DNA from 3 places in the Streptomyces sp. HP-A2021 genome. Region 3 is predicted to be linked to each of the others. Evidence: riboswitches for the same ligand, from Rfam matches in the RefSeq annotation. Region 3 holds a riboswitch; each other region holds the start of a gene.
The links. A riboswitch is a leader RNA that binds a small molecule or an ion and turns the genes downstream of it on or off. The one in region 3 is predicted to bind cobalamin.
Positions count from the first base shown of each region.

Region 1 (10,380 bases), 670 kb from region 3:
TGCCGGACGGACCAGGTCATCGAGGCGGGGATCGCCCCACGAACGGCGCGCCGGTCCGTGAGACCACCACGCCGGAAACCGCCCACCAACGCCACGCCCGTCGGGCCAGACACCACCACACCGGAAACCGCCCGGCCGACGACGCGTTTATCGGGACAGACCACCATGGCGTGAATCGCCCGCCCACCCCGCCTGCCGCGGGGCCGCTCAGCCCAGCGTCCCCAGGAACCGCACATGCGGCCGCTGCTCGGGGCCTTCACGGCTGACGGCGGCCCGCACCCCGTAGACCTCGGCGATGAGTTCCTCCGTCAGGACGTCGCCCGGAGCGCCACCCGCCACGACCCGCCCCGCGCTCAGCACGACGACCTCGTCGCAGTACATCGCCGCGAGGTTGAGGTCGTGCAGGGCGACGACGGTGGTGACCGGCAGGCCGGTGACCAGGGCGAGCAGGTCGAGCTGGTGGTGGATGTCGAGATGGTTGGTGGGCTCGTCCAGGAGGAGTTCGCGGGGTTCCTGGGCGAGCGCGCGGGCGATCTGCACCCGCTGGCGTTCGCCACCCGAGAGGGTGTGCCAGGGCTGGTCGGCCCGGTCGGCGAGGCCGGTGCGCTCCAGGGCCTCGCGCACGGCCCGTTCGTCGTCCGCCGAACCGGGCGTCCAGGCCCGGCGGTGCGGCACGCGGCCCAGCCGTACGACGTCCACCACCGTCAACTCGACCTGCGTGTCGGCCTGCTGCTCGACCACGGCGAGCCGGCGGGCGACGGTGCGGCGGGGCAGGTCGCCCAGCGGCGTGCCGTCGAGGGTGACGACTCCGGCGGTCGGCGTGAGCAGCCCCGCCAGCAGCCGCAGCAGCGTGGACTTGCCGGAGCCGTTGGGACCGAGGACGCCGACGGTGGAGCCGGTCTCCGGCGCGAGGACGACACCGTCGAGGATGAGGCGTCCGTCGGCACGGCGACCGACCCGGTCGGCCCGCAGCCCGGCGCCGGACACCGCTGCTTCCGCCGCCCTGCTCACCGCACCCTCCGTGTCCGGTACAGCACCACCACGAACGCCGGCACCCCGATCAGCGACGTCACGACTCCCACCGGCACATCCTGGGGGTCCAGCACCGTACGGGCGAGGGTGTCCACCCACACCAGGAACACCGCTCCGGCGAGGGCTGTGACCGGCAGCAGCCGGGCGTGCCCGGGACCGGTCAGGGCCCGCGCGGCGTGCGGCAGGACCAGCCCGACGAAGCCGATCGCCCCCGCCGAGCTGACCAGCGCGGCCGTGAGCAGGGCCGTGACACACAGCAGCACGAGGCGAGTGCGGGCCACGGACACCCCGAGCGCGGCCGCCGCGTCCTGCCCGAAGGCGAAGGCGTCGAGGGTACGGGCGTACGACAGGCACACCACCAGCGTGACGGCCAGGACGGCCAGGCACAGCCACACGTCGGTCCAGCCCGCGCCGCCGAGCGAGCCGAGGAGCCAGAACAGCACGCCCCGGGTCGTCTCGGCGTCGGCGGCGGTCATCACGACGAAGGAGGTGAGCGCGGAGAAGAGCTGCATGGCGGCGACGCCCGCGAGGACGACCCGGTCGGTGGTGCCGCCCAGGGTGTGGCTGAGCAGCAGCACCAGCGCGAAGGACACCAGGGCGCCGAGGAACGCTCCCGCGGACACCGAGACGGCACCGCCGCCCAGTCCCAGGACGACGACCACGACCGCGCCGGTGGAGGCGCCGGAGGACACCCCGAGCACGAACGGGTCGGCGAGCGGGTTGCGCAGCAGCGACTGCATCACCGCCCCGCAGACGGCGAGCCCGGCCCCGCACACGGCCGCGAGCAGGGTGCGCGGCAGCCGCAGCTGCCAGACGATCCCGTCGCGGATCGGCGTCAGGTCCGAGCTGCCGAGCCCGAGGTGGGCCGCGACGACGGACCAGACGTCCGCGATCCGGATGTCGGCCGGGCCGACGGTGATCGCCAGGGCCAGGGAGACGACCAGCAGCAAGGCGCCTGCGACACCGAGCGCGGGCCCGCGGACGGTCACTTCACGAGCCCGAACTCGCGCAGTCCGGCGGCGACCTGTTCCACGCCCTCGACCGTGCGGATGGTCGGGTTCATGGCCTGCCCGCTGAGCAGCACGTACCGCTTGTGCCTGACCGCGTCCATCTTCTTGGTGACCGGGTTGGACTCCAGGAAGGCGATCTTCTTCGCGGCCGACTCGGCGGTCTGCGACTTGCGGGTGAGGTCGCCGATGACGAGGACGTCGGGGTCGCGGTCGGCGACCGTCTCCCAGTTGATCTGCGGCCACTCCTCGTGCGTGTCGTCGAAGACGTTCTTGGCGCCGAGGGCCCGGGTGATGATGCCGGGCGCCCCGCAACATCCCGCCATGTAGGGCGACTCGGAGTTGGCGAACCAGTACAGGAGAGTGACGTCGGAGGCGTGGATGCCCCGCGTGGCCTTCGCCATGCGCCGCTGGAGGGAGGCCACGAGCCTGTCTCCCCGTTCCTGCACCCCGAACACGGTGGCCAGGTCGCGCACTTCGCCGTAGATGGTGTCGATGCCCAGCGCCTTGTCGCGCGCGCCGTCCCCGTCGCCGGAGTTGTCCTTGCCGGCGCAGTCCGACGGGGAGACGTACGTGGGGACGCCGAGCTTCTCGAACTGCTCCCGGGTGGCGACGCCGCCCTTGCCGAGGGTGGAGACGAAGGACGCCGCGACGAAGTCGGGGTCGGCGTCCAGGACCCGTTCGAAGGACGGGTTGTTGTCGGCGATGCGCGGCACCTTCGCGTTGGCCTTCGCCAGCCCCTTCATCACGGGGTCGGTCCAGGTGGCGGTGCCCGCGAGACGGTCGGCGAGGCCGAGGGAGAGCAGGATCTCGGTGGTGCCCTGGTTGAGGGAGACGGCGTGCTTCGGCGGGGTCTCGACGCGCACCTCGTGGCCGCAGTTGTCGAGGGTCACGGCGGCCTTGGCGGTGGTGGCCTTCGAGTCGCCGCAGCCGGTCAGGAGCAGGGAGCCGGCCGCGAGCAGGGCGGCGGCACGGGCGGGTCGGGCGAGGGGCACGGAAACCAGTCCTCAGTCGTCGAGGGCTCGATCGCGGAGCCCGGTCGTACGGTGCTCCCCCGCCGCGCACGGCCGCGGGGGCCGCCAGCAGGTCTTCGGACTCGGGTTCGTCCGGTGCGGAGCGCCTTCCCGGACGTCACACGTGCCGTCCAGTGGCCGAGGCCCCGCCCGTCCCCCTCACCGCTGCGCGTCAGTTCCGGATTCGCACCGGATTCCCTGACCCACGTACATGGGTTCGACTGGCCTCGGCAAGCTATCACGGAGGGCGCGGGGGAATCACCGCGCGCCCTGCGCCGTTGCACGGAGAGCAGTGCGACAGCAGTTTTCCGCGACATCCGAGGAGGCCGCAGGTGTACGGCGACGAGGCAACGGTCCGCAGGATTCTCACCGAGCTCGGCGACACCTGGGCCGTGGTGGGCCTGTCGTCGAACCGGCAGCGCGCGGCGTACGGCGTCGCCGCCGTGCTCCAGCGCTTCGGCAAGCGCGTCGTGCCCGTGCATCCGAAGGCGGAGACGGTGCACGGCGAGCAGGGGTACGCCAGTCTGGCGGACATCCCCTTCGACGTGGACGTCGTGGACGTGTTCGTGAACAGCGATCTCGCCGGAGCGGTCGCGGACGAGGCGGTCGCGAAGGGCGCGCAGGCCGTGTGGTTCCAGCTCGGCGTCATCGACGAGGCGGCGTACGACCGGACCCGCGCCGCGGGCCTGGAGATGGTGATGGACCGCTGCCCGGCGATCGAGATCCCACGGCTTCCTCATCACCGCGTACAGAACTCCTGAAGCGCTTTCCAGGAAATACCCGCGCCGGGTCAAGGCTGCGCAACTCGTCTTCTACCGCTGGATAATCGATTCCTAATCTGAGGCCTCTTGCTCGCAGAACTCACCGAGTTCTTTTATGAGAGGCCCCTTGATTCATGGTGAGCGTCGACCAGGCAGCAGCGGGGGTAAAGGGGGGCCCGGGCGGATTGCGCCGGGACGTCGGACTGATCGGGCTCATGTGGGCGTCGGTCGGTTCCATCATCGGCTCCGGGTGGCTGTACGGAGCCGAGAAGGCGGTCGTGGCGGCCGGCCCCGCGGCGATTCTGTCGTGGCTGATCGGCGCGGTCGGGATCGTACTGCTGGCCCTGGTGCACGCGGAACTCGGCGGCATGTTCCCGGTCGCGGGCGGCACGGCACGTTATCCGCACTACGCGTTCGGCGGACTGGCCGGCATGTCCTTCGGCTGGTTCTCCTGGCTCCAGGCGGCGACCGTGGCACCGATCGAGGTCGAGGCCATGATCGGCTACGCCGGGCACTGGCACTGGGCGCAGGGTTTCCAGCACGCCAAGGACGGGACGCTCACGACCAGCGGGTTCGTCGTCGCCGTGATCCTCATGGCCGTGTTCGTCGTGATCAACTTCCTCGGCGTGCGGCTCCTGGCCCACACCAACAGCGCCGCCACCTGGTGGAAGGTGGCCGTGCCGCTGGCCGCGATCTTCATCATCGCGGCCGGCAACTTCCACCCGGGCAACTTCACCGAGCACGGCTTCGCCCCGTTCGGCGCCCATGGCGTGCTGAGCGCCGTCAGTTCCAGCGGCATCATCTTCGCCCTGCTGGGCTTCGAGCAGGCGATCCAGCTGGCGGGCGAGAGCCGCGACCCGGCCCGTGACCTGCCCCGTGCGACGCTCGGCTCGGTCGCCATCGGAGCCGGGATCTACGTCCTGCTCCAGATCGTCTTCATCGCGGCCCTGCCGCTGGCCTCCTTCGCGCACGGCTGGACCAAGCTCGACTACCCCGGTATCAGCGGCCCTTGGGCGGGGCTGGCCACCCTGCTGGGGCTCGGCTGGCTGAGTGTGGTGCTGTATCTGGACGCGGTCGTCTCCCCCGGGGGCACCGGCCTGATCTACACCACCGCCACCTCCCGCGTCTCCTACGGCCTGGCCCGCAACGGCTACGCGCCGAAGATCTTCACCCGCACCGACGCGCGCGGCGTTCCGTGGTTCGGCCTGATCGTCTCCTTCGTGACCGGCGTGGTCTGCTTCCTGCCGTTCCCGAGCTGGCAGCAGCTGGTCGGCTTCATCACCTCGGCGAGCGTGCTGATGTACGCGGGTGCCCCGCTGGCGTACGGCGTCTTCGCCGACCGGCTGCCGCACCGCGAACGGCCCTACCGCCTGCCCGGCGGGAACGTCATCTCCCCGCTGTCGTTCGTCGTGGCCAACCTCATCATCTACTGGTCGACCTGGGACACGCTGTGGCGACTGGGCGTGGCCATCGTCCTCGGCTACGTCCTGCTGGGCGGATACGCCTGGTACGCAACCCGCAAGGGCCTGCCCGACGCGCCCCGGCTCGACTGGAGGGCCGCCCAGTGGCTGCCGGTCTACCTGCTGGGCATGGGCGTCATCTCCTGGCAGGGCGGCTTCGGCGGCCAGGGGCACATCGGGCTGTGGTGGGACATCGTGGTCATCGCGGTGTTCTCCTTGGCGATCTACTACTGGGCCCGGGCGTCGGCGTCCCGGCCGGAGGAGATCGAGCGGGGCATCGGGGAGGTGGCCGTCACCGAGGTGCCCGTCCACTGACACCGGCCCTACCCGGCCGGCGCCTCCATAATGAGCGCATGACCCAAGCCTCCCCGCCTCTCAACTCCGGCGCCCCGCAACGCTTCCCAGTCGTTGTCGTGGGCGCCGGTCCCGCCGGGCTGACCGTCGGCAACATCCTGCGGGCCGCGGCCGTGGACTGCCTGGTGCTGGAGACCGAGACCCGGGAGTTCATAGAACAGCGGCCCCGGGCCGGAGTCATCGAGGAGTGGGCCGTGCGGGGCCTGGAGAAGCGGGGCCTCGCCCGGAACCTGCTGGACCGCGCGGAGCTGCACTCCGCGTGCGAGTTCCGCTTCGACGGCGAGCGGTACCGGTTCCCCTACGGCGAGCTGACGGGAAGTCACCATTTCGTCTATCCGCAGCCGTTGCTGGTGACGGACCTGGTGCGCGAGTACGCCGACGTACGCGGCGGGCAGATCCGCTTCGGGGTCCGGGACGTGCGGGTGCACGACATCGACACCGACCGGCCGTCGGTGTCGTACACCTGCCAGGAGACGGGTGAACAGCGCACCGTGCACTGCGACTTCGTGGCCGGCTGCGACGGGGCGCGCGGGGTGACGCGGGCCGCTCTGCCGCCGGAACGGGTGCGTGTCGCGCGGCACGACTACGGCATCGGCTGGCTGGCCCTGCTCGCCGAGGCTCCGCCGTCCGCCGACTGCGTGCTGTTCGGCTGCCACGCCAGGGGGTTCGCCGGGCAGATGCCCCGCAGTCCGGAGGTGACCCGCTACTACCTCCAGTGCCCGCCGGGCGACGACCCGGAGAACTGGCCGCACGAGCGCGTCTGGGCGGAGCTCCAGGAGCGGCTCGGGGCGTCCGGTGTGCCGCCGCTGACCGAGGGGCGGCTGATCGAGAAGCGTGTGCTGGACATGCACGACTACGTGGTCGAGCCGATGGTGTCCGGCCGGCTCTTCCTCGCCGGTGACGCGGCCCATCTGGTCGCCCCCATCGCCGCCAAGGGCATGAACCTCGCGCTGCACGACGCCTTCCTGCTCGGCGACGCCCTGGTGGCCCGTCTGACCAGTGGGGACGACAGCGGCCTCGGCGGCTACGCGGAGGCGTGCCTGCGGCGGGTGTGGGACTACCAGGAGTTCTCGCAGTGGCTGTCCGAGGTGTACCACGGCACGGCGGCGGGCGACCCGTTCCGCGCGGGCACCACGCTCGCCCGGCTGCGCCGCCTGTTCACCTCGCCGGCGGCCGCCGCGGCCTTCGCCGAGCAGTACCTGGGGACGGCCGCGCGGTACTGATTCAGTCGTGCAGGGGCCGGTCGGTGAGCCGGTGGTCGGCCACGTTCAGCGCCTCGTCCACGAGCCGGCGCAGATGGCCGTCGCGGAGCGAGTAGATCACCCGGCGGCCCTCCTTGCGCGTGTTCACCAGGCCCGCGAGACGCAGTCGCGCCAGGTGCTGGCTGACGGCGGGCCGGGCCGCCCCGCACCTGTCCGTGAGGGTCGTGACGTCGGCCTCTCCCCCGGCCAGCGCGTGCAGCAGCGTCAGCCGCGTGCGGTCGCCGAGCAGGGCGAGGAGTTCGGCGGCGAGCGCGAACTGTTCCTCGCCGGGGCTGCGCGGATGCGCATCGTGCGCAGATGACAGGTGCATGCGTGCGCTCATACGCACATAATGGCCCCATGGGCGTGTGGACGTCCACTCGCGCGCACCGGAAGGAGACCCACGTGAGCGACCGGCACGAGCACTCCCACCCGCACGAGCACTCCCAGCCGCACGGCCACGGGCACCGGCACGGCCTGCTCCACCGGTTGACCCACCTCCTCACCCCGCACTCCCACGAGACGGCCGACAAGGTCGACTCCGCCCTGGAGTCGTCGGCCCGCGGGATGCGGGCGCTCTGGGTCTCGCTCGCGGTGCTCGGCGTGACGGCCCTGGCCCAGGCGGTGGTGGTGGCCGCCTCCGACTCGGTCGCGCTGCTCGGGGACACGGTCCACAACGCGGCGGACGCGCTGACCGCCGTCCCCCTCGGGATCGCCTTCGTTCTCGGCCGGCGCGCGGCCACGCGCCGCTTCACCTACGGTTACGGGCGGGCCGAGGACCTGGCGGGCCTGGTGATCGTGCTGACGATCGCCGCGTCGGCGGCCTTCGCGGGCTGGACGGCGATCGACCGCCTCCTCGACCCGCGCCCGGTCCAGCACGTCTCGGCGGTCGCCGTGGCAGCCCTCGTCGGTTTCGCGGGCAACGAGTGGGTGGCCCGCTACCGCATCCGCGTCGGCCGTGCGATCGGCTCGGCCGCGCTGGTCGCCGACGGACTGCACGCCCGCACCGACGGCTTCACCTCACTGGCCGTGCTGCTGGGCGCCGGCGGATCGGCCCTGGGCTGGCAACTGGCCGACCCGATCGTCGGGCTGGCGATCACGGCGGCGATCGCGCTGGTGCTGCGGGACGCCGCGCGGGAGGTGTTCCGCCGGGTGCTGGACGCGGTCGACCCGGCCCTGGTGGACCGGGCCGAGCGGGCACTGGCCGAGGTCGCCGGGGTCCGCGGGGTCGGTGAGCTGCGGCTGCGCTGGATCGGTCACCGGCTGCGCGCCGAGGTCGCGGTCGTGGTGGACGGTGACGTGACCGTACGCCAGGCCCACCGCATCGCCGTCGACGCCGAGCACGCCCTGCTGCACGCCGTGCCCCGCCTCACCGCGGCCCTGGTCCACGCCGACCCGGAACCGGCCCCGGGCGAGGCCGACCCGCACCAGCCGCTGGCCCACCACGCGTCGGCGTAGGGCCTGCGCCTCAGGCGACGCCGAGGCCCTCCAGCACCACCGCGCCCGGCAGTTCCGCGAAGGCCTTGCCCGGCACCAGCAGCTTGCCGCGCCGCCGGCCGCTGCCGACCAGCACGTACGGCAGGTCGACGACGGCCGCGTCGACCAGCACGGGCCAGCCGCCGGGCAGTCCGAGCGGAGTGATGCCGCCGTACTCCATCCCGGTCTCCCCGGTCGCCGTGTCCATCGCGGCGAACGAGGCCTTGCGGGCGCCGAGTTGGCGGCGCACGACACCGTTGACGTCGACCCGGGTGGTGGACGGCACCACGCACGCGGCGAGCGTGGACTCGCCGCCGCGCTTGCCCGCGACGACCACGCAGTTCGCGGAGCGCTCCAGCAGGTCACGGCCGTAGTGCTCCACGAAGGTGGCCGTGTCGGCCCATTCCGGGTCGGTGTCGACGTAGAGGATCTGGTCGGCGGGGACGCTGCCCTGCCAGTGGCGTACGGCGTCGGCGACCGGTCCGGTGAGCTCGTCGAGGCAGGCGGGGGCCGGACGGGCGTCGTCGAAGTGTCCGATGGGTGCGTGCATAGCGGCACGCTAACAACACCGGACGGCCCTCGGGCGGGGCGTCTCAGGTCACGGGCGGAACCGAGACGGCCATCATCATCTCCAGCGGCACGTCGCCGGTGTTGCCGTACGTGTGCGGGAGGTTGGCCTCGAAGGACACGCTCGCGCCGGCGGGGACGCGGTGCTCCACGCCGTCAACGGTGAGCGTCAGTTTCCCGGCCGTGACGTGGAGCAGTTCCATCGTGCCGGCAGGGTGCGGGTCGGACGCGCTGCTCTCGCCGGGCATGAGCCGCCAGTCCCACATCTCCAGCGGGCCGGGCGCCTCGGTGCCCGCGAGCAGCCGGTTGTAGCTGCCGGCCTCCGTGTGCCACAGCCGTACGGCCTGTTCGGCGGGGACGATGCGGACCTTGGGGCCCTGCTCGTAGTCGAGGAGGGTGGTGATACTGACGCCGAGCGCGTCGCCGATCTTGACGACGGTGCCGAGGCTGGGGTTGGTGCGGGCCTGCTCGATCTGGATGAGCATGCCGCGGCTGACGCCCGCCCGGGCTGCGAGCACGTCCAGCGTGAAGCCGCGCACCGCGCGCCAGTGCTTGACGCTGCGCGCCAGGGACTGGGTCAGCAGGTCGAGGTCCGACACATTCCGTCCAATATTCTGTATGACATAGTGCAATCGACTGCACTACGGTGTGGTTGACCTGATCGTTCACCGAACTGTACTGCGAGGCATCCGTCCCATGACAGCGCTCTTCGCCCTGGCCACCAGCCTGCTGTGGGGACTGGCCGACTTCGGTGGCGGACTGCTGACCCGGCGTACCCCGGCGTTGACGGTGGTCGTGGTCTCGCAGTCGATCGCGGTGGTCGTGCTGGGTGTGGTCGTGATGGCGACCGCTGGCTGGAGCGAGGCGGGGCCGCAGCTGTGGTTCGCCGTGGCCGCCGGTCTCGTCGGGCCGGTGGCGATGCTCGCCTTCTACAAGGCACTCGCGCTGGGCCCGATGGGTGTGGTCTCGCCGCTGGGCTCGGTCGGGGTGGCCGTGCCGGTCGGCGTGGGCCTGGTGCTGGGCGAGCGTCCCGGCGTGCTCCAGTTCGTCGGCATCCTGGTCGCCGTCGCAGGTGTCTGCCTGGCCGGCGGTCCCCAGTTCCGCGGCGCGCCCGTGCAGCGGCAGGCCATCGCCCTGACCCTCCTCGCTGCCTTCGGCTTCGGCGCGGTCATGGCGCTGATCGCCGAGGCGTCGACCACGCTGACCGGGCTGTTCCTCGCGCTGTTCGTGCAGCGGGTGACGAATGTCGCCGCCGGCGGACTGGCGCTGTACGTGTCGGTTCGGCGCGGGGCGCCCGCTCTTCCGGCGGACGGCTTCCCGTGGCGCTCCCTGCCTGCGCTGGCCTTCGTCGGCCTCGCGGATGTCGCGGCGAACGGCACGTACTCGATCGCCGCGCAGCACGGCCCGGTCACCGTCGCCGCCGTGCTCGCGTCGCTCTACCCGGTGGTGACCGCCGTTGCCGCGCGCGG
Region 1 covers NZ_CP094344.1:8,237,068-8,247,447, reverse strand. The annotation lists gene MQE23_RS37255 (ABC transporter ATP-binding protein) at 208-987, opposite strand; gene MQE23_RS37250 (iron chelate uptake ABC transporter family permease subunit) at 1,008-2,021, opposite strand; gene MQE23_RS37245 (ABC transporter substrate-binding protein) at 2,018-3,034, opposite strand; cobalamin riboswitch at 3,103-3,293, opposite strand; gene MQE23_RS37240 (CoA-binding protein) at 3,385-3,813, shown strand; gene MQE23_RS37235 (APC family permease) at 3,948-5,588, shown strand; gene MQE23_RS37230 (4-hydroxybenzoate 3-monooxygenase) at 5,627-6,850, shown strand; gene MQE23_RS37225 (metalloregulator ArsR/SmtB family transcription factor) at 6,852-7,211, opposite strand; gene MQE23_RS37220 (cation diffusion facilitator family transporter) at 7,274-8,326, shown strand; gene MQE23_RS37215 (YbaK/EbsC family protein) at 8,337-8,894, opposite strand; gene MQE23_RS37210 (XRE family transcriptional regulator) at 8,938-9,510, opposite strand; gene MQE23_RS37205 (DMT family transporter) at 9,608-10,380, shown strand, end outside.
Region 1: another riboswitch for cobalamin. It lies ahead of MQE23_RS37245 (ABC transporter substrate-binding protein); the one in region 3 lies ahead of MQE23_RS34180 (cobalamin biosynthesis protein).

Region 2 (10,380 bases), 1.4 Mb from region 3:
ATGGTGCTGCCCTCGCTGGCCCTCGGCCTGCCGGCCGGCGCGGTCCTCGGGCGGATGCTGGACGACCTGCTGCCCGGCGCGTTCGCCGAACCCTGGGCGCTGGCCGCCGCGGCCCGCGGTGTCCCGCCGAAGTCCCTGGCGCGGCGGGCGGTGCGCCGCTGTGTGCCCGGGCTGCTGCCCAACCTGGGCCTGTTCGTGGTCGGTCTGACCGGCGGCTCGGTCGCCGTCGAGCAGATCTTCGACATCCCCGGCCTGGGCCGGCTCACCCTGCAGGCCGCGCTCGCCCAGGACCTGCCCGTCCTGCAGACCGGCACGCTCGCCCTCGTCCTACTCGCGGCCACCGCCGGCGTCATCGCCCGGGTCACGGCCCGGCTGCTGATCGGGCCCGCGCTGCGCGACAGCGCCCTGTCCTCCCTGCACCGGCCGGCCCCGCCCGCGCCCCGCGCCCTGCCCCTGTTGTACGGGGCACTGCTCGCCGCGGTCATCGGCCTCGGCCTGCCGCGCGACGCGCTCGCCCTGGACACCCTCGCCCGGCTGCAACCCCCCTCTCCCGCACACCCGTTCGGGACGGACGCGCTGGGCCGGGACGTCCTCGCCCGCGTCGCCGACGGAGCGCTGAACACCCTCGGCACGGCGCTCGCGGTGAGTGCCGCCGCCCTCGTGGCCGGGTTGCTGCTGGGGCTGCTGCCGCGGCTGTCCGGGCCGCTGGCCGACACCGTCAGTGCCGTACCGCCCGTCCTGGCCGGGCTCCTCGTCGCCGGCGTCACGGGCAGCGGCCCCTGGGCGCCCGCCCTGGCCGTCGGCGTCGTGGCCTGGTCCCCACTGGCCGCCCACACGTCCTCCCTGCTGCGTCAGGAGCGGGCGACCACCCACCTGGCTGCCACCCGTGCGCTGGGCGCCGGGCGTTGGTACCTGCTCCGGCACGAACTGCTGCCCGCCGTACTGCCGCCGGTGGCCCGGCATGCCCTGCTCCGGCTGCCCGGCGTCGCACTGAGCCTCGCCGCGCTCGGCTTCCTCGGCCTGGGCGCGCAGCCGCCGTCCCCCGAATGGGGCCTGCTGCTCGCCGAGAACCAGCCGTACGCCGAACGCGCCCCGTGGGCCGTCCTCTTCCCGGCCGCCGTACTCGCCCTGCTGGGTGCGCTCGCCGTGACGGCCGCCGGCGGCGTACGACTGCCCCGGCGGCGTGGGCGGGCCGACCGCCCTGCGAGGCCGTCCGGCGACCGGGTCGTGCCCGCACCGCGGCAGCGGCCGAACCACGGCGACACCCTCCTGACCCCCGCTCCCCTCTCACCGAGAGAAGAACGATGACAGGCCTCATATCCCGCGTCCTGGCCCGCCGGGCCGCCCCGACGTCCGGCGACGAGACACCCGGCGGCGCGACGCCCAAGGCCGCGCGCGAGAGCACCTGGAGACTCTGGCAGGACCTGTCCCCGCTGCTGCGGCTGCTGATCGTGACCCAGCTCGCCTTCAACATCGGCTTCTACGCCGTGCTGCCGTTCCTCGCCGAGCACCTCGGCACCGCGATCGGCATGGCGGGCTGGCTGGTCGGCTTCGTCCTCGGCCTGCGCACTTTCAGCCAGCAGGGCCTGTTCGTGGTCGGCGGCTCGCTCGTCGACCGCTACGGCGTACGCCCGGTCGTGCTGGCCGGCTGCGTACTGCGGATCGCCGGGTTCGCGTGGCTCGGGTACGCGGAGGCGAGCTGGACGGTGATCGGCGCCGTGCTGGTGATCGGCTTCGCCGCGGCGCTGTTCTCCCCCGCCGTGGAGTCCGAGGTGGCCCGCCAGGCGGTGGTCTGGGAGGAGGAAGGCCACGGCTCACGCACCCGTCTCCTGGGCCTGTTCAGCGTGGCAGGCCAGGCCGGGGCCTTCGTCGGACCGCTGCTCGGCGCGCTGCTGCTCGCCGTCGACTTCCGCACCGCGTGCCTCGCGGGTGCCGCGGTGTTCGTGCTCGTCCTCGCCGGGCACGTGTGGCTGATGCCGCAGCACATCCCCGGCAGGGTACGCGTCCGGGAGGGGGGCGGGGCGCGCCTGCTGCTGCGCAACCGCCGCTTCCTGGCCCTGTGCTGCGCGTACGGCACGTACCTTCTCGCCTACAACCAGCTGTATCTGGCCCTGCCGGACGAGGTGCAGCGCGCGGCGGGCTCCCAGGCGCCGCTGTCCTGGCTGTTCGCCCTGTCCTCGGTGCTGGTGGTGTGCGCACAGCTGCCGGTGACCCGCTGGGCGGGCGACCGGCTCGGCCTGCGCCGCTCCATGACCGCCGGGCTGCTGCTGATCGCGTCCGGCTTCGCGGTGGTCGCCGCGGCGCGCCCCGCCGGCTGGACCGGTACCGCCGGGCTGCTGCCGGCCGCGGGCTTCGTCGTACTGCTCACCGTGGGGCAGATGCTGGTCGTGCCCGCCGCCCGAGCCTGGGTGCCCGACCTCGCCGAGGAGGGCCGGATCGGCCTCTACATGGGTGCGCTGTCGTCGGTCTCGGGCCTGATCGTCCTCGCCGGCAGCGCGGCCACCGGCTCCCTGCTCGACACGGGCCTCCCGGCCGCCGTGCCCTGGCTGGTGCTCGCGGCCGTACCCGCCCTGGCGGTGGCACTGCTGCCGCGCCGGGAGGAACGGGCGCAGGGGGCGGGCGCGACGGCCTGACGGCACGCGCAGACGCGGGAGGCGGGCACGCGGAGACCCGACAGCAGGCGGAGACGCGGGGGCCGGGCACGCGGCAGCCCGACCACAGGCCAGGCGCAGCAGGCGGGGGCGCGGCAACCTGACCCAGGCCCAGAGGGGCGGAGCACGCGACGGCCCGACGGCACGCGCCCGACGACCGCGCAGACGCGGGAGGCAGGCGCGCGGCGGCCCGATCCGGCGCCCGCCGGCAGCGGGGAAAGGCGTGGCAGCCACAGCCGTGGCAACCCCGCGCGCCGCAGCTTCACCCCGGCGGGACGGTCCTCCGCTCCCCGATTTCCGGGACCGTACCGTCCCACGACACCGCACCGGGGAACTGTGGTCACGCGGCGCCAGTATCCTGGGTCGGCTGCGGCACCCCCCACCAACCCCCGCTCCGACGCGGGGAGTTGCGGCCTGCGGCGAGGACCTTCCCACGAGCATAGGACGAGGACGAGTGCTGCTAGCGGGCCGCTACCGGCTGGACGTTGAGATCGGGCGCGGCGGAATGGGAGAGGTCTGGCGTGCGTACGACGAGACACTCGCCAGAGCGGTGGCCGTCAAGCTGCTGCTGCCCCAGGACACCGACGCCACGGCGGCCTCCCGGTTCCGCCTGGAGGCCCAGACGGCCGGGCGTCTCAACCACCCCAACCTGGTAGGGGTGCTGGACTTCGGCGAGTACGACAACCGGCTGTACCTGGTGATGGAGCTGGTCGAGGGCGACAGCCTCGCCCGGGTGCTGTCCGTCTCCGGCGCGCTCCCCGCTGAGCGCGTGGCGCAACTCGCCGCGCAGGCCGCCGCGGGACTCGCCGCCGCGCACCAGCAGGGCATCGTGCACCGGGACGTCAAACCCGCCAACCTCCTGCTGGACGCGGGCGGCACACTGAAGATCGGCGACTTCGGCATCGCGCGCTTCCTCGACGACCCGGGCGCCGCGCTCACCGCCACCGGCCAGATCGTCGGCACCGGCCTCTACCTCGCGCCCGAACGGGCCCTGGGCCGGCCCGCCGGTCCCGCCTCCGACATGTACTCCCTGGGGTGCGTGCTCTACCAGCTCCTGAGCGGCCGCCCCCCGTTCCAGGCCGACACCGCCGTCGCGCTCCTCCACCAGCATCTCGACAACGCCCCCGTACCTCCCCGGGAACTCGGTGTCGCCGGTCTGCCGCCCGCCTTCGAGAGCTACCTCCTCGCCCTGCTCGCCAAGCAGCCCGAGGACCGGCCCACGGCGCAGCAGGCGGCCGAGTGGTTCGCCGGCGGCGCCTGGCGAGGGCTGCCCGAGCCGCTGCCGGAGGCTGCGTCCCCGGTGCCGTCCGCCGGGCCGAGACCGTACGCGGCAGCCGACACCGGCGCCCCGGCCACGTACGCGCTGCCCACGGGGTCTCGTACCGCCCGCGGCGGGCGTTCCCGTCGCGCCGCGCCCCGAGGCGGTCTCGGCGACCACCGGAGAACGGCAGCGGTGGTGGCCGCGGCGGCCGTCTTCCTCGCCGCGATGCTCGCCGGCATGCTGTGGTTCTCGCCCGACAACACCGCGACGGAGGGCACAGAACCCGACGCGTCCCCGTCCGCGAGCAGCCCGGCCGCCCCCTCGCCCGGCGGCTCCGCCGCCTCCGCCGACCCCCTGGCCTCCGCCCCGGCGGCCGCCACGACTCCGACCGCCGGCGCAGTGGCCGATGTCACCCCCTCCGCCACGGCACCCGATTCCCCGACCCCGGCCGAAGCGACGACCGCCTCCGAGAGCCCGGCGCAGGAGACGAACAGCAGCCCGCCGGAGAAGACGGACAAGCCCAAGCAGGAGCAGGCTCCGCGGTCCTGGGGGAACGGGGAGGACGAGGACGACGAGGGTGACGACTGAGCCGTCCTGCGCCGGTGTGTGAGCGGTCGCCCCCTCACGCGCCCCTCCGCGCGCCCCCTCGGCTGGCTTGTCATGGCCCTTATCTCGGCATTACTGTCACCACGCCTTGGTGAACGGGAAATCCGGTGTGATGCCGGTGCGGCCCTCGCCACTGTGATCGGGAAGTCCGGCTCCAGCCCTAGCGGGCAGCCACTGGGTCCTCACGGACCCGGGAAGGCGGAGTACGGGCGGTGGGACCCGTGAGCCAGGAGACCGGCCAAGGCGCGTCAACCATCCACGAGGTGCTGGAGAGGGTCTGCTGAGCCATGCACATTGCCGAGGGTTTCCTGCCTCCGGCGCACGCGGTCGCCTGGGGCGTCGCGTCTGCGCCGTTCGTCCTCCACGGGGTCCGGTCGCTCACCCGTGAGGTGCGCGAGCACCCCGAGAGCACCCTGCTCCTCGGCGCCTCAGGCGCCTTCACGTTCGTCCTGTCCGCCCTGAAACTGCCGTCCGTCACCGGCAGCTGCTCCCACCCCACCGGCACGGGCCTGGGCGCCATCCTGTTCCGGCCGCCCGTCATGGCGGTGCTGGGCACCATCACCCTGCTCTTCCAGGCGCTGCTGCTCGCGCACGGCGGTCTGACGACGCTCGGCGCCAACATCTTCTCCATGGCGATCGTCGGGCCCTGGGCCGGTTACGCGGTGTACCGACTGCTGCGCCGCTACGGCGTGCCGCTGATGGTCGCCGTGTTCTGCGCCGCGTTCGTCGCCGACCTGTCCACCTACTGCGTCACCAGCGTGCAGCTGGCGCTCGCGTTCCCCGACCCGGGCAGCGGGTTCCTGGGCGCGCTCGGCAAGTTCGGCTCCATCTTCGCCGTCACCCAGATCCCGCTCGCGGTGAGCGAGGGACTGCTGACGGTGCTCGTGATGCGGCTGCTGGTGCAGTCCAGCAAGGGCGAACTGACCCGGCTGGGTGTGTTCCTGGCCGAGAAGGAGTCCCGGAGCGAGACCGAGGCGGTGGCCCGATGAGCAGGAACACGAAGATCAACCTTCTGCTGCTGCTCGCCGTGGCCGCGCTCGCCGTGCTGCCGCTCGCGCTCGGCCTCGGCGACCACAAGAAGGAGCCGTTCACGGGCGCCGACGGCGAGGCGGAGACGGCGATCACCGAGATCGAGCCGGACTACAAGCCCTGGTTCTCACCCCTGTACGAACCGCCGTCCGGTGAGATCGAGTCGGCGCTGTTCTCCCTCCAGGCGGCCCTCGGCTCCGGTGTCCTCGCCTACTACTTCGGCCTGCGCCGGGGCAGGCGGCAGGGTGAGCAGCGGGCGCGGGAGCGGGACTCCGAGAGCCGTGCGGCCGGGGGCGCCGCCGAGGAGTCCACGGCCGAAGGGGCCTGAGCCGCGTGCTGCCGATCGACGCGGCGGCGCACAGCAGTCGCTGGCGCCGCCGCCATCCCGTGGACAAGGCCGTGCTCGGGCTGGGTCTGACCCTGCTGGCGATCTCGCTGCCGCCCTGGCCGGGCGCGGCTCTGGTGCTGCTGACCGCCCTGGTGGTGCTGCTGGGTCCGGCGGGCGTGCCCTGGCGCCGGCTGTGGCGGGCCTACCGGGTGCCGCTGGGTTTCTGCGTGACCGGCGCGCTGACGCTGCTCGTGCAGGTCGGCGGGCCGGGCGGCTTCGTCTCCCTCGCCGGTGACGGGCCGGTCCGGGCCGGGGAGTTGCTGCTGCGCACCTCGGCGGCATCCCTGGGGGTGCTGCTGTTCGCGTTCACCACGCCCATGTCCGACCTGTTGCCGCGGCTGGTCCGGGCCGGGGTGCCCGCGCCGGTCGTCGACGTGGCGCTCGTGACGTACCGGATGAGCTTCCTGCTGCTGGACTCCGTGCGCCGGGTCCGTGACGCGCAGGCGGCCCGGCTCGGGCACACCACGCGGGCCGCCGCCTGGCGTTCCCTGGGCGGTCTCGGCGCCACCGCGTTCGTCCGGGCCTTCGACCGGGCGGTCCGCCTCCAGGCCGGTCTCGCCGGGCGCGGCTACGACGGCACCCTGCGCGTCCTGGTGCCCGAGGCCCGTGTCTCCGTCCGCTTCACGACGGCCAGTTGCGTACTCCTCGCGGCGCTGGCCGTCCTCACCTTCGTACTGGAAAGGCCGCTGACATGAGCGAGCCCGCCCTCGTCGCCCTGCGGGGCGCGTCCTTCGCCTACGAGGACGGCCCGGCCGTGCTCAGCGGCCTCGACTTCGGGATCCGCGAGGGTCGCGCGCTCGCGCTGCTCGGCCGCAACGGCAGCGGCAAGACCACGCTGATGCGGCTCCTCAGCGGCGGACTGCGGCCCCACGAGGGCCGGCTGACGGTCGACGGGCAGCCGGTGACGTACGACCGCAAGGGCCTGACCCGGCTGCGGACGACCGTCCAGCTGGTGGTGCAGGACCCGGACGACCAGCTCTTCGCGGCGTCCGTCGAGCAGGACGTGTCGTTCGGGCCGCTGAACCTCGGCCTGGACGACACGGAGGTGCGGGCGCGGGTGGCGGAGGCGCTCGCCGCCCTGGACATCACCGCCCTGGCCGACCGGCCCACCCATCTGCTCTCCTACGGGCAGCGCAAACGCACCGCCATCGCGGGCGCGGTCGCCATGCGCCCCCGTGTCCTCATCCTCGACGAGCCGACGGCCGGGCTCGACCCCGACGGCCAGGAACGGCTCCTCAGCACGCTCGACGGACTCCGTGCGGCCGGCACCACGGTGGTGATGGCCACCCACGACGTCGACCTCGCCCTGCGCTGGGCCGACGACGCGGCGCTCCTCACCCCGTCCGGAGTCCGCACCGGGCCCGCTCCCGTGGCACTGGCCCGCCCCGACCTCCTCCAAGAGGCGGGCCTGCGGCTGCCGTGGGGAGCCGCCGCGGCGGAACTCCTCCGCGCGCAGGGGTGGCTGACGGGCACGGAGCCGGGGCCGCGAACGCCCACGGAACTCGCCGCCCTCGCGGCCGGACGGCTGGGCGCGCCTGGAGTCTGAGGGGCGCCCGGAGGCCTCGGTCAGTCGAAGTAGGACTCGAGTGAGCCGCGGCGCCGGACGTCGAGCGTCGCGCAGTGGAACGAGCCGCCGAACGGCGCGTAGTGCAGCAGGTCGCACGGGATCGGCTCGAAACCCCACTTCTCCAGGGCGCGCAGCATGCCGGTGTGGTGCCGCTCCGCGATCACCCGCCGTTCGTCGATCATGAGCACGTTCATGCTGAGCCACTGGCCGCACATCGACGTGACCTTGAGCAGCGTCTCGTCGATCGGGTCGGGCTCGGGGGCGACCAGGACGTCCCAGGAGCTCAGGATGCCGGGCAGCCGGTCGACGTCGACGTACTCCGGGTTGACCAGCACCTTTCCGGGCGCGAGCAGGACGAAGGTCGTGTCGATGTGCATGGGCGTACGGCAGCGGCTCTCGATCTCGTGGATGCGGTACCCCTGCCCGAGATGGCGGCGCAGCCAGTCGATGCCCATCCGGTTGGTGACGTTGCTGCGCGTGACGAAAAGGTCCCGCCCGGCCCGGACGAAGTCCGCCGCGTCGAAGACCGGCTCGAACTCGGTGAGGATGTACCGCATGGGCTCGCCGTCCTTCGGCACCTGGAAGTCCGGATCGAACAGTTCGTCCGTGAGCTGCGGCCTGGGTGCCGCCGTCCAGCGCGCGCCGCGGCGGAAGTAGTCCTTGAGGAGCGGGCGGTAGGAGTGGGTCTCGAAGTACCGGCACGGCCAGGCCATCGGAGTTTCGATGATCTCGTCGCCGATCACGAGCATGCTGTCCCGCGGACAGGTGTTGCAGAAGCCCCGGGAGGACCAGTCGGGGGTGGCGAAGCGGCGCCGGTGGTCGACCACGTCCGGCCGCCTGACCGTGACGCCGAGGGACTCCAGCAGGGCGACGAACCCGTCGATCTCCTGCTGCGCCTGCTCGACGAGCACGCGCGGGTACCGGAAGCCGGCGGCGAGTCCCTGCAGCCGCCCGGCCCAGGGCGGCACGTTGCAGCTCACCACCGGGTGGTCCGAAGGGATCGTCGCGCCCTCGAGACGCCCGACGATGATCTCCTCCAGCGGATCCCACTCGGTGTGCGAGTTGACCGGCGAGACGAGGCGCTCCACGTCCGCGGCCGTCGCGGCCGGCGTTTCGGGCCTCTCCATGATGGCCATGCTCACCACCTTCGGATGTCAGGCTTCGGTGATGCACCGCGCTTGCCACGTCACTCACCGTGGCGCGGCGGCCGGGTCGGCGTCAACAGTCGTGCTCGACGGCGCTGCCGCTCGTGCGGTCCTGCCGTCCGCAATCCGCTTGTCCGCCCGCGGGGCACGGCCTACGTTGCCGGTGTGGATCTCTTCTCAAGCTCCTGGACGGCGTTGCGCGCGGCGGTCGCCGAGCTGGCCGACGAGGACTTCGCCCGGCCGTCCGGCTGTACCGGCTGGCTGGTGCGGGACCTGGTGTGCCATCTGGTCATCGACGCGCAGGACGTCCTGATCACCCTCGCCACCCCCGCCGACGGGGAACCGACCCGTGACGCGCTGACCTACTGGGAGGTCTCCGACACGCCGCCGACCGGAGACGACCCGCTCGACGCGCTGACCGTCCGGCTGGCCGCCGCGTACGGGGAACCGCACCTGCTCAAGTTCCACCTGGACGACGTCGGCTCCGCCGCGGGCCGCGCGGCGGAGCTCGCCGACCCCGGTCTCCGGGTCGGCACCCGCGACGAGGTTCTCACCGTGGGCGACTACCTCTCCACGTACGTCATGGAGTGGACGCTGCACCATCTCGACCTGATCGCCCACCTCCCGGACGCCGCGCCGCCGCCCGCGGAGGGGCTCGCCCGGTCCCGCGAGATGCTGGAGCGGATCGCCGGGAGCGCGTTCCCCCCGTCGTTCTCCGACGCGGACGCGCTGCTGGTGGGCACAGGACGGCGGGCGCCGACCGAGGCGGAGCGGGCTGAACTGGGCGATCTGGCCTCGACGGTGCCGGTCTACCTGGGCTGAGCGGGGAGACCGGCCCGCGCAGTGGCACTGCGGTACGTCGTGATGCCCAGCGCGAGCAGCCAGTAGCTGAGGATCGCGCCCAGCGACGCGGTGGTGCCCCAGCCGTTCGCCGCGTAGAAGTCCGCCGGGTCGTTGCCGAAGAACAAGGACGGCACGAAGGCCAGATTGACCCCGGCCAGGACGTAGGCGGAGCGGCCGGTCCAGCGCGGCAGCAGGTTCGTGCGGGAGATGCCGAAGCCCACCACGGTCAGGAACAGAGCCATCAGCACCTTGCCGATCGTCCCGTACAGGACGTAGGTGCCGCTGACCGCGATGGTCGGATCGATCGCACGGTCGGCGGCGATGACCGCGCCGGCCTCCAGCCCGCTGGAGACCAGGGTGACCGCCACGTAGACCAGCCCGACGGCGAACGCCAGCGAACCCACCCAGTCGTAGGCCGGGTTCACCCGCTTGACCAGCTCGCGGAAGGCCGTCACGAACACGATCAGGAACGCCAGCGAGAAGATCGCGAGCAGCAGCCTGCTGAGGACGTTCGCGTCCGGCGGCGGACCGGAGTAGACGAAGTACAGCGGTACCTCGATGATGAGGGCGGCCGCGGCGGCGATGCCGGCGAGGCCCGTCAGGCGCCTGGCGAAGGTCTCGTTCATGGGGGGTCCCCCCGAAGTCCGGTGGCGGATCGCTCGTCGGCCGGTCGCCGACGACACACATGCTGCCGCCCCCGGCACGGCCCGTCCCTGGGCCTGGACACCCGATGCGGGGGTGGCCTTACCGACACCCCCGCGCACTCACGTCCTGAACCGCCCGGCCGGCCCCGCACCACCGCCCCGTACCGCCCCGAGTCCGCCGACCGTGCCTCTTGGCGCTCCCTGCGCACCACCGCCGGGCCGGAAAACACTTGGACGCCGCGGGCA
Region 2 covers NZ_CP094344.1:8,916,604-8,926,983, reverse strand. The annotation lists gene MQE23_RS40155 (ABC transporter permease subunit) at 1-1,308, shown strand, start outside; gene MQE23_RS40150 (MFS transporter) at 1,305-2,633, shown strand; gene MQE23_RS40145 (serine/threonine-protein kinase) at 3,106-4,500, shown strand; cobalamin riboswitch at 4,569-4,776, shown strand; gene MQE23_RS40140 (energy-coupling factor ABC transporter permease) at 4,806-5,507, shown strand; gene MQE23_RS40135 (energy-coupling factor ABC transporter substrate-binding protein) at 5,504-5,875, shown strand; gene cbiQ (cobalt ECF transporter T component CbiQ) at 5,881-6,630, shown strand; gene MQE23_RS40125 (ATP-binding cassette domain-containing protein) at 6,627-7,481, shown strand; gene MQE23_RS40120 (amidinotransferase) at 7,502-8,629, opposite strand; gene MQE23_RS40115 (maleylpyruvate isomerase N-terminal domain-containing protein) at 8,813-9,469, shown strand; gene MQE23_RS40110 (hypothetical protein) at 9,457-10,116, opposite strand.
Region 2: another riboswitch for cobalamin. It lies ahead of MQE23_RS40140 (energy-coupling factor ABC transporter permease); the one in region 3 lies ahead of MQE23_RS34180 (cobalamin biosynthesis protein).

Region 3 (10,380 bases):
GCCGTGGCGTACGGCGTGGCGGATCGCCGCGTCGAGGTCGCGCCACTCGGTCTCGCCGAGGTGGTTCAGGCCGTCGGGTGGGCGGGGTGCGCCCAGGTCGCCGCGGTAGGCGAGGGCGAGCACCGGGATGTGGCTGCGGTGCAGGAACCCCATGACGTTCATGGCGAGTTCCCGGGTGGTGCCGAGGCCGTGCACGGCGATCACCCAGGTGTCCCGGGCGCCGGGTACGAACCACGCGGGCAGGGCGCCGAGTTCGCCCGGGATGTCGACGTCGGTGTGTTCGATGCCGAGGGCGGCGCTCGGGTTGCCGACGTACACGTTCGGGGTGAGCCAGACCTTGTCGCCGGGTTTCAGGGTGCCGTGCGTGACGCGCTCCAGGCGGCGTACGACGGTGTCGGCGGAGTGCGGGGCGTCGGTCAGCACCGGGCCGACGACCGCGTGGGAGCCGTTGCCGGACAGGCCGTAGCGGCCTGGCCTCAGGGCGGCCAGGTCCCGGGTGAGGCTGATCTTCCCCGCGGTGGTGCCGTGCACGGTGAGCCGGGGTTCGGTGGGCAGGGGCCGGCCGGGAGGCGCCTTGAGCGCCGCGTCACTGGCGAACCGTCCGGCGGCCACGGCGGCCGCACCGACTCCGACCACGGCGGTGACGGCAGCGGCCGTCGCTCTGGCAGTGCGCACGACTCCAGTGTCCCGGCGGACCGGGCGACGGACCAGTGGGAGGCAGCCGCGGGGTGACGGGGGCGGACGGCCGGGGCGGGAGGTCAGCGGCGCTGGCCGTAGCCCCGTAGCTGTTTCTCCACCTCCGCCAGCTGCTCCCCCGACAGCAGGCTCGGGGACAGGCCCGGTACCGATGCGGCGGTCAGCCACAGGCGGCACATCCATTCCAGCTGGGCAGTGCGGTCGTAGGCCTGGTCCAGGGACGCGCCGTGGGTGACGGTGCCGTGGTTCTGGAGGAGGCAGCCGGAGCGGTCGGCGAGGGCGCGGAGCATGTTCTCGGCCAACTCGTCGGTGCCGTACGTGGCATACGGGGCGACCCGGACGGGTCCGCCGAGCGCGGCGGCCATGTAGTGGATCAGCGGCAGCTCGTTCACGAGCGTCGAGACGGCCGTCGCGTGCACGGCGTGGGTGTGGACGACGGCACGGGCGCCGGTCGTGTGGTAGACCGCGAGGTGCATGGGCAGCTCGCTGGTCGGCACGAGTGTGCCGAGGACCTGCCGGCCGTCGAGGCCGACGCCGGTCACGTCCTCCGGCCTCAGCCGGTCGTAGGGGACGCCCGACGGCGTGACCAGCACGGTGTCCCCGACGCGCACCGAGACGTTCCCGGACGTTCCGACGACGAGTCCGTCGGAGACGGTCCGGCGGGCCGTCGTGACGAGTTCCTCCCAGGCGCGCGCCTCCTCGGGGCGCACACTTCTCCGCCGCGGCTCCCCCGCACCCTGTCCGCCACCCCGGACGTCCCCCGCGCCCCGCCCGTTCCCTCGCTCCTCAGCCATGCGGCGATCCTGCCAGGCGGGCCCTCAACGCGCCGCCGGGCGGGGGCACTTTAGGCCGGAAGCCGCGCCTCCGTAAGGGCGCATACCGGGACAGACACCCCATGCACCTCTCTTGGCCGGAGATCTTCGGGCATTCAACGATCTCCCAGTACTCTCTGGGGGATTTGCCGTGCACGTCGCCATTCCGGGGGGAACCATGGCCCGTGACCGCATACCGTTCCGACGCCGAACCCGATGGCTCGCCGCGTACGCGGCGGCACTCGCCCTGGGAGGCACCGCCCTCGCCGAGGCTCCCGCCTCGGGGGCGAGCCGCCCGAAGGGACACGACGTCTCGTCGCACCAGAAGAACATCGACTGGCAGGACGCGAAGGCGAAGGGCGCCAGGTTCGTCTACGTCAAGGCGACGGAGTCCACCACCTACCGCAACCCCTACTTCGGCCGGCAGTACAACGGCTCGCGCACGGCGGGTCTCGTCCGCGGCGCCTACCACTTCGCGGTGCCCGACAGGTCGTCGGGCCAGGCACAGGCGGCGCATTTCGTACGCAATGGCGGCGGCTGGACCGCGGACGGCTGGACGCTGCCGCCCGCGCTCGACATCGAGTACAACCCGTACGACAAGAAGCACAAGTGCTACGGCCTGAGCAAGGCGAGGATGGTCGGCTGGATCAGGTCGTTCAGCGACGAGGTCGAGCGGCTCACCGGACGCCGCCCGGTGATCTACACGACCACCCACTGGTGGAACACCTGCACGGGCAGCAGCCGCGCCTTCGCCGCCGACCACCCCTTGTGGATCGCCCGTTACGACGCCGCGAGCGCGGGCACCCTGCCGGCCGGCTGGTCCTCGTGGACCTTCTGGCAGTACGACAACGGATCGGGGACCCTTCCGGGTGATCAGAACCTCTTCGACGGGTCACTCGATCGGCTGAAACAGTTCGCGCGCGGCGCCTAGCCTTCGGGGCGCGGGGAGCCCAAGGAGGACGGAACGACAGTCCTCGTTTGCGGACACCCCTGCGCCCCTCCCAGTTCATCTTCCGTTCACTCGGGTTACCTACGTTCGACGGGCCAACGACCTCGAACGATTGCCTGGGTAAATGGAAAGCTTCTCGCTGATCCTCGCGATTGTGGTGGTAACCGCACTCGCGTTCGATTTCACGAACGGTTTCCACGACACCGCGAACGCGATGGCCACGACCATTTCCACGGGCGCCATGAGGCCCAAGGTCGCCGTCGCCATGTCCGCCGTCCTCAACCTGGTCGGCGCCTTCCTGTCCGTGGAAGTCGCCAACACGATCTCCAAAGGCCTCGTCGACGAGGCCGGCATCCGTCCCGAGGTCATCTTCGCCGCCCTGGTCGGCGCGATCCTCTGGAACCTGCTGACCTGGCTGGTCGGTCTGCCGTCCAGTTCCTCGCACGCCCTGATGGGCGGCCTGATCGGCGCCACGATCGCCTCGGCGGGCGTCGGCGCGGTGCACGGCGACGTCCTGGTCACCAAGGTGCTGATCCCGGCGATCGCCGCCCCGGTGGTCGCGGGCATCGCGGCACTGCTCGCCACCCGGCTGACGTACTCCCTCGGCAAGAAGGCCGACGGCAAGGCCTCCGAGAAGGGCTACCGGGCGGGCCAGATCGCCTCCGCGGGCCTGGTCTCGCTGGCCCACGGCACCAACGACGCCCAGAAGACGATGGGTGTCATCACCCTCGCCCTGGTCGCCGGCGGCGCCGTCGCCCCCGACTCCGACCCGCCCATGTGGGTCATCCTCTCGGCGGGTCTCGCGATCGCGCTCGGCACGTACCTCGGCGGCTGGCGCATCATCCGCACCATGGGCAAGGGCCTGACCGACCTCCAGCCGCAGCAGGGCTTCGCCGCCCAGACCAGCGCGGCCACGGTCATCCTGGCCTCCTCGCACATCGGTTTCTCCCTCTCCACCACCCACTCCGTGTCCGGCTCGGTGATGGGCGCGGGGCTCGGCCGCAGGGGCGGCGTCGTCCGCTGGTCGACGGCGACGCGGATGTTCGTCGCGTGGGGTCTGACGCTGCCGGCGGCGGCCCTGGTGGGCGCGCTCGCCGAGTACGTCACCGGCTTCGGCAGCTGGGGCACCGCGGTGGTGGCCGTCTTCCTCGTGGCCTCCAGCGCGGCGATCTGGAAGATCTCGCGGCGTGAGGTCGTCGACCACACCAACGTCAACGACGCCGACGAGGCGGAGCCGGCCGGTGTGGTGACCACGGCGATGGCCGCGGTGACCCCGCCTCCGGCGGGCACGGCGACGGAGGACCCGGTGCCGTCGTTCCCGGCTCAGGCCGCCGCCGAGCGGACGCCCTCGACGACCACCACGGTCTGACCCCGCCGACCGGTAACAAGGAAGAGTCTCCGATATGAAGATCGACTGGGCGGCCCTCGGCTCCGTCTTCGGCGTCAGCCTCGTGGTCACCGTGGCCCTGGTGGGCCTGTTCACCCTCGGCATCACCGGCCTGTCCCGCCGCGAGCGGGCGGCCGCGGAGGGCGGGTCCGCGGGGCTCGCGGTGACGGGCGCGTACGCGTGCTTCGCGGCGTGTGCGGCTGCCGTGGGATACGGGATCTATCTGATCGTGGCCTGATCACGATCGACTCCGCCGGGCGGTACGGGACTTGGGTCCCGTACCGCCCGGTCGTCGTGTGGTGGGGGGACACCAACTCGGTGTCAGAGCGGCGGTGTGGGCTTCTCCACACTCTCCCCTCGCAGGTCAACGGCAAGTTGACGGCTGTTCCCGGCCGTGGTGGACTGCCGGGGCCAGTACGGCGGCAGGAGAGGAAGCCGGTGCGAGTCCGGCGCGGTCCCGCCACTGTCACCGGGGTAGCAATCCCCGGGAGCCAGGAACTCTCACCGCCGGTCTAGTCGAACCAGGGCGTGGACACCCTGAGTGAGGACATATCGCCATGCGCGGCTGCCGATCGAGGTTCAGTACCCCACCCCTGCCTGCCCCAGCGGCCGGCTGAGCCCATGGGTGCCGGTCGCGTCTTCGCGTACGGCGCCGCCGCCGGTCTGATCGGTGACCTGCTGCTCGGCGATCCCCGCCGGGGGCATCCGGTCGCCGTGTTCGGGCGGGCCGCGGGCGCCGTGGAACGGGTGTTGTGGCGGGACCACCGGGGGTGGGGCGCGCTGCACACCGCGGTGTGCGCCGGAGGTGCCGTCGCGCTCGGGGGCGTCGCCGCCCGTGCCGTGCGGGACTCCGCCGTCGCGTCCGCCGCGCTGACGGCTGCCGCCACCTGGGCCGTGGTCGGGGGGACTTCACTCGCGCGGGAGGCCCGGGCCATCGGGCGTGCCCTGGAGGCGGGGGACGTCGAGGGGGCCCGGGCGCGGCTGCCGCATCTGTGCGGGCGGGATCCTCAGGCGCTCGACGCCGACGGGATCGCCCGGGCCGTGGTCGAGTCCGTCGCCGAGAACACCTCCGACGCGGTCGTGGGGGCGCTCGTGTGGGGGGCCGTCGGCGGTGTGCCGGGACTCGTCGGGTTCCGGGCCGTCAACACCCTCGACGCCATGGTCGGGCACAAGTCGGCCCGGTACCGGCGCTACGGGTGGGCCTCCGCGCGGCTGGACGATCTCGCGGGCTGGCCCGGGGCCCGGCTGACCGCCGTGCTCGCGGTCCTGGCAGGAGACGATCCACGGGCAGCGGTGCGCGCCTGGCGTGCCGACGCCGCCAAGCATCCGAGCCCCAACGCCGGGCCCGTGGAGGCCTCGTTCGCGGGGGCGCTCGGGGTGCGGCTGGGCGGGACCCTGTCGTACGGCGGGCGCGTCGAGCACCGGCCCGTGCTCAACGGGTCCGGGCGCGCCGTCCGCACCCGGGACATCGAACGGGCCGTACGGCTGTCCAGGCGGGTCGGCTGGCTCGCGCTCGGCGTCTGTGTCGCCGCGCGCCGCATCGCGAAAGGGCGTACGTCATGACGGGCGGTGGACTCCTCGTCGCCGGTACCACCTCCGACGCCGGCAAGAGCGTCGTGACCGCCGGGATCTGCCGGTGGCTGGTGCGACAGGGCGTCAAGGTCGCGCCCTTCAAGGCGCAGAACATGTCCCTCAACTCCTTCGTCACGAAGGAAGGGGCCGAGATCGGGCGCGCGCAGGCCATGCAGGCGCAGGCCTGCCGTGTCGAGCCGACCGCGCTGATGAACCCGGTGCTGCTCAAGCCCGGTGGCGAGAGCAGCAGTCAGGTCGTGCTGCTGGGCAAGCCGGTCGGGGAGCTGAGCGCACGCGGGTACCACGGGGGACGACAGCAGAAGCTGCTCGGAACCGTGCTGGACTGTCTGGAGCAGTTGCGGGGCACGTATGACGCGGTGATCTGTGAGGGGGCGGGCAGTCCCGCCGAGATCAATCTGCGCCGGACCGACATCGTCAACATGGGGATCGCCCGGGGCGCCGGGATCCCCGTGCTCGTCGTCGGCGACATCGACCGGGGCGGTGTCTTCGCCTCGTTCTTCGGGACCGTCGCCCTGCTGTCGCGCGAGGACCAGGAGTGCGTCGCCGGGTTCCTCGTCAACAAGTTCCGGGGGGACGTGTCCCTGCTGGAGCCGGGGCTCGACATGCTCAAGGGACTCACGGGACGGCCCACGTACGGCGTCCTGCCCTTCCGGCACGGGCTGGGGATCGACGAGGAGGACGGGCTGCGGGTCTCGCTGCGGGGGACGGTCCGGGAGTCCGTCGTCGCACCGCCGGTCGGCGAGGACGTGCTGCGCGTCGCTGTCTGTGCCGTTCCGCTGATGTCCAACTTCACGGACGTCGACGCGCTGGCCGCCGAACCCGGTGTCGTCGTGCGGTTCGTGGACCGGCCCGAGGAACTCGCCGACGCCGACCTCGTCATCGTGCCCGGGACCCGGGGGACCGTCCGTGCGCTGGAGTGGCTGCGGGAGCGGGGGCTCGCCGAGGCCCTGGTCCGCAGGGCCGCCGAGCAGCGGCCCGTCCTCGGGATCTGCGGCGGCTTCCAGATCCTCGGCGAGCACATCGAGGACGACGTGGAGAGCCGCCGGGGTCATGTCGAGGGGCTCGGGGTCCTGCCCGTGCGGGTGCGGTTCGCCCCCGAGAAGACCCTCACGCGGCCGGAGGGCGAGGCCCTCGGGGAACGCGTCGAGGGCTACGAGATCCATCACGGCGTCGCCGACGTCACCGGAGGGGACCCCTTCCTGGACGGCTGCCGGGTCGGCCAGACCTGGGGCACTCACTGGCACGGCTCGCTGGAGTCGGACGGGTTCCGGCGGGCCTTCCTGCGCGAGGTGGCGGCCGCCGCGGGGCGCCGCTTCGAGCCGGCGCCCGACACCTCGTTCGCCGCGCTGCGCGAGGAGCAGCTCGACCGGCTCGGCGACCTGATCGAACAGCACGCGGACACGGACGCGCTGTGGCGGCTCATCGAGTCGGGCGCGCCGCGAGGACTGCCCTTCATTCCACCGGGAGCGCCCGCATGAGCACTGTGTTGTTGTTGTCGACCGCCGACACGGACCTGCTGGCGGCCCGGGCCGCCTCCGGTGCCTCGTACCGGATCGGCAACCCGACCCGCGTGGACGTCCGGGAGGAGCTTCCCGCCCTCCTCGACGGCGCGGACATCGCCGTCGTACGGCTGCTCGGCGGCAAGCGGGCCTGGGAGGACGGGCTCGCCGCGCTGAGGGCGTCCGGCGTCCCGACCGTGCTGCTGGGCGGCGAGGCGGTGCCCGACGCGGAGCTGATGGCCGAGTCGTCGGTGCCGGCCGGTGTCGTGGCGGAGGCGCTGAAGTACCTCGTGGAGGGCGGGCCGGACAACCTCACCGAGCTGGCGCGGTTCCTGTCCGACACCGTGCTGCTCACGGGCGAGGGGTTCGCCGCGCCGCAGCGGATGCCGGAGTACGGCGTCCGGGGCGAGCGTGCACGGGTCGAGGGCCGGCCGACCGTCGGCGTGCTCTTCTACCGGGCGCATGAGCTGAGCGGCAACACCGCCTTCGTGGACACCCTGTGCGACGCGATCGAGGCGCGGGGCTCCAACGCGCTGCCCGTGTACTGCGGTTCGCTGCGCGGGGCCGACGCGGGGCTGTACGAGATCCTCGGGCGGGCGGACGCCCTCGTCGCCACCGTCCTCGCCGCCGGCGGCACCCACGCCTCGCAGGCCTCGGCGGGCGGTGACGAGGAGTCCTGGGACATCGGCGCCCTCGCCGAGCTGAACATCCCGGTGCTGCAAGGGCTGTGCCTGACGTCCTCGCGGCGCGCCTGGGAGGCGTCCGACGCCGCCCTGTCCCCCATGGACGCCGCGATGCAGGTGGCGATCCCGGAGTTCGACGGGCGGCTGATCACCGTGCCGTTCTCCTTCAAGGAACAGGGCGCGGACGACGTGCCCGTGTACGTGGCCGACCCGGAGCGGGCCGCGCGGGTGGCCGGGATCGCCGTACGGCACGCCCGGCTGAAGCACAAGGCGAACGCCGACAAGCGCCTCGCGCTGGTCTTCACCGCGTACCCGACCAAGCACTCGCGCGTCGGCAACGCCGTCGGGCTGGACACCCCGGCCTCGGCGGTGCGGGTGCTGGACGCCCTGAAGGACGCCGGATACGGCCTCACCGAGTACCCGGACCACGGCGACGAACTGATCCACCGGCTCATCGAGGCCGGTGGGCACGACGTGGAGTGGCTGACGGACGAGCAGCTGGCCGCCGCGCCCGCGCGGGTGCCGCTGGCGGACTACCGGGCCTGGTTCGACAAGCTCGACCCGGAGCTGCGGGACGCCATGACCGAGGCGTGGGGCGAGCCGCCGGGCGGCCTCTACGTCGACGGGGACGACATCGTGCTGGCGTCCCTGCAGTTCGGGAACGTCGTGGTGATGATCCAGCCGCCGCGCGGCTTCGGCGAGAACCCCATCGCGATCTACCACGACCCGGACATGCCGCCGTCCCACCACTACCTGGCGGCCTACCGCTGGCTGGAGAACAGTTTCGGCGCGGACGCGATCGTCCACATGGGCAAGCACGGCACGCTGGAGTGGCTGCCCGGCAAGGGCCTCGGGCTCAGCGGTGGGTGCGCCCCGGACGCCGTGCTCGGGGAGCTGCCGCTGATCTACCCGTTCATCGTCAACGACCCGGGCGAGGGCACCCAGGCCAAGCGGCGCGGGCACGCCACGGTCGTCGACCACCTGGTGCCGCCGATGGCCCGCGCCGACACCTATGGCGACCTGGCCAAGCTGGAGCAGCTCCTGGACGAGTACGCGCTCGTCTCCGACCTGGACCCGGCGAAGGCCCCGGCCGTGCGCGCGCAGATCTGGACCCTGGTGAAGGCCGCCGAACTGCACCACGACCTGCATGTCGACGAGCAGCCGGACGACGAGGCGTTCGACGAGTTCGTCATGCACATCGACGGCTATCTGTGCGAGATCAAGGATGTGCAGATCCGCGACGGCCTGCACATCCTGGGCGGCGGCCCGGTCGGTGAGCCGCGCGTCAACCTCGTGCTGGCGGTGCTGCGCGCCTCGCAGGTGTGGGGCGGGCAGGCCGACGCGCTGCCCGGGCTGAGGGCGGCGCTGGCGGAGCACTTCGGGCTGGTGGAGAAGGAACTGCTGGCCGAGCCGGGCGCTCCGGTGAAGGTGCCTGCGGAGCTGACGGAGCTGGTGGCGGGCCCTGCGCGCACCGCCGCCGACGCCATCGACCTGCTGGAGCAGTTGTGCCGGCGGATCGCGGAGGGCATGGAGGAGCGCGGCTGGGCGGTCGCCGAGGTCCCGGCGCTGGTCCGGGAGGTGCTCGGCGGGGACGTCGCCGACGCCGTGGCGGTGCTGGAGTTCGCCTGCACGGAGGTCGTGCCGCGGCTGGCCAGGACCACCGACGAGATCGGGCACATCCTGCGGGCCCTGGACGGCGGTTACGTCCCGGCCGGCCCCTCCGGCTCGCCGACCCGCGGCCTGGTCAACGTCCTGCCGACGGGACGCAACTTCTACTCCGTCGACCCCAAGGCGATCCCGTCCCGGCTGAGCTGGGAGGTCGGGCAGTCGCTCGCGGACTCGCTGGTGCAGCGGTACCTGACCGACACCGGTGAGTACCCGAAGTCCGTCGGCCTGACGGTGTGGGGCACCTCGGCCATGCGCACCCAAGGTGACGACATCGCCGAGATCCTGGCGCTGCTGGGCTGCCGGCCGGTGTGGGACGACGCCTCGCGCCGGGTGACCGGGTTCGAGGTGATCCCCCCGGAGGAGCTCGGCCGGCCGCGCATCGACGTGACGGTCCGGATCTCCGGCTTCTTCCGGGACGCGTTCCCGCATGTGGTGGGGCTGATCGACGACGCCGTCCGCCGGGTCGCCGAGCTGGACGAGCCCGCCGAGCAGAACTACGTCCGGGCGCACGCCGACGAGGACACCGCCGAGCACGGCGACCGGCGCCGGGCGACCGCCCGGATCTTCGGCTCCAAGCCGGGGGCGTACGGGGCGGGTCTGCTGCCGCTGATCGATGCCCGCAACTGGCGCTCCGACGCGGACCTCGCCGAGGTGTACGCGGTGTGGGGCGGCTACGCCTACGGGCGGGGGCTCGACGGGCGGGCCGCGCGCGGGGACATGGAGACGGCGTTCCGGCGGATCGCGGTCGCCGCGAAGAACGTCGACACGCGCGAGCACGACCTCGTCGACGCCGACGACTACTTCCAGTACCACGGCGGCATGGTCGCCATGGTCCGCCATCTGACGGGCGCGAGCCCCGAGGCGTACGTCGGGGACTCGGCCACCCCGGACCAGGTGAAGACCCGCACGCTGGGCGAGGAGACGCACCGGGTGTTCCGCGCCCGGGTGGTCAACCCGCGCTGGATGGCGGCCATGCGGCGGCACGGCTACAAGGGCGCCTTCGAGATGGCCGCGACGGTGGACTACCTGTTCGGGTACGACGCCACAGCCGGGGTCGTGGACGACTGGATGTACGAGAAACTCAGCGCCGAGT
Region 3 covers NZ_CP094344.1:7,564,263-7,574,642, reverse strand. The annotation lists gene MQE23_RS34205 (alpha/beta fold hydrolase) at 1-675, opposite strand, end outside; gene MQE23_RS34200 (class II aldolase/adducin family protein) at 759-1,490, opposite strand; gene MQE23_RS34195 (lysozyme) at 1,687-2,439, shown strand; gene MQE23_RS34190 (inorganic phosphate transporter) at 2,582-3,826, shown strand; gene MQE23_RS34185 (hypothetical protein) at 3,861-4,082, shown strand; cobalamin riboswitch at 4,226-4,365, shown strand; gene MQE23_RS34180 (cobalamin biosynthesis protein) at 4,466-5,407, shown strand; gene MQE23_RS34175 (cobyric acid synthase) at 5,404-6,915, shown strand; gene cobN (cobaltochelatase subunit CobN) at 6,912-10,380, shown strand, end outside.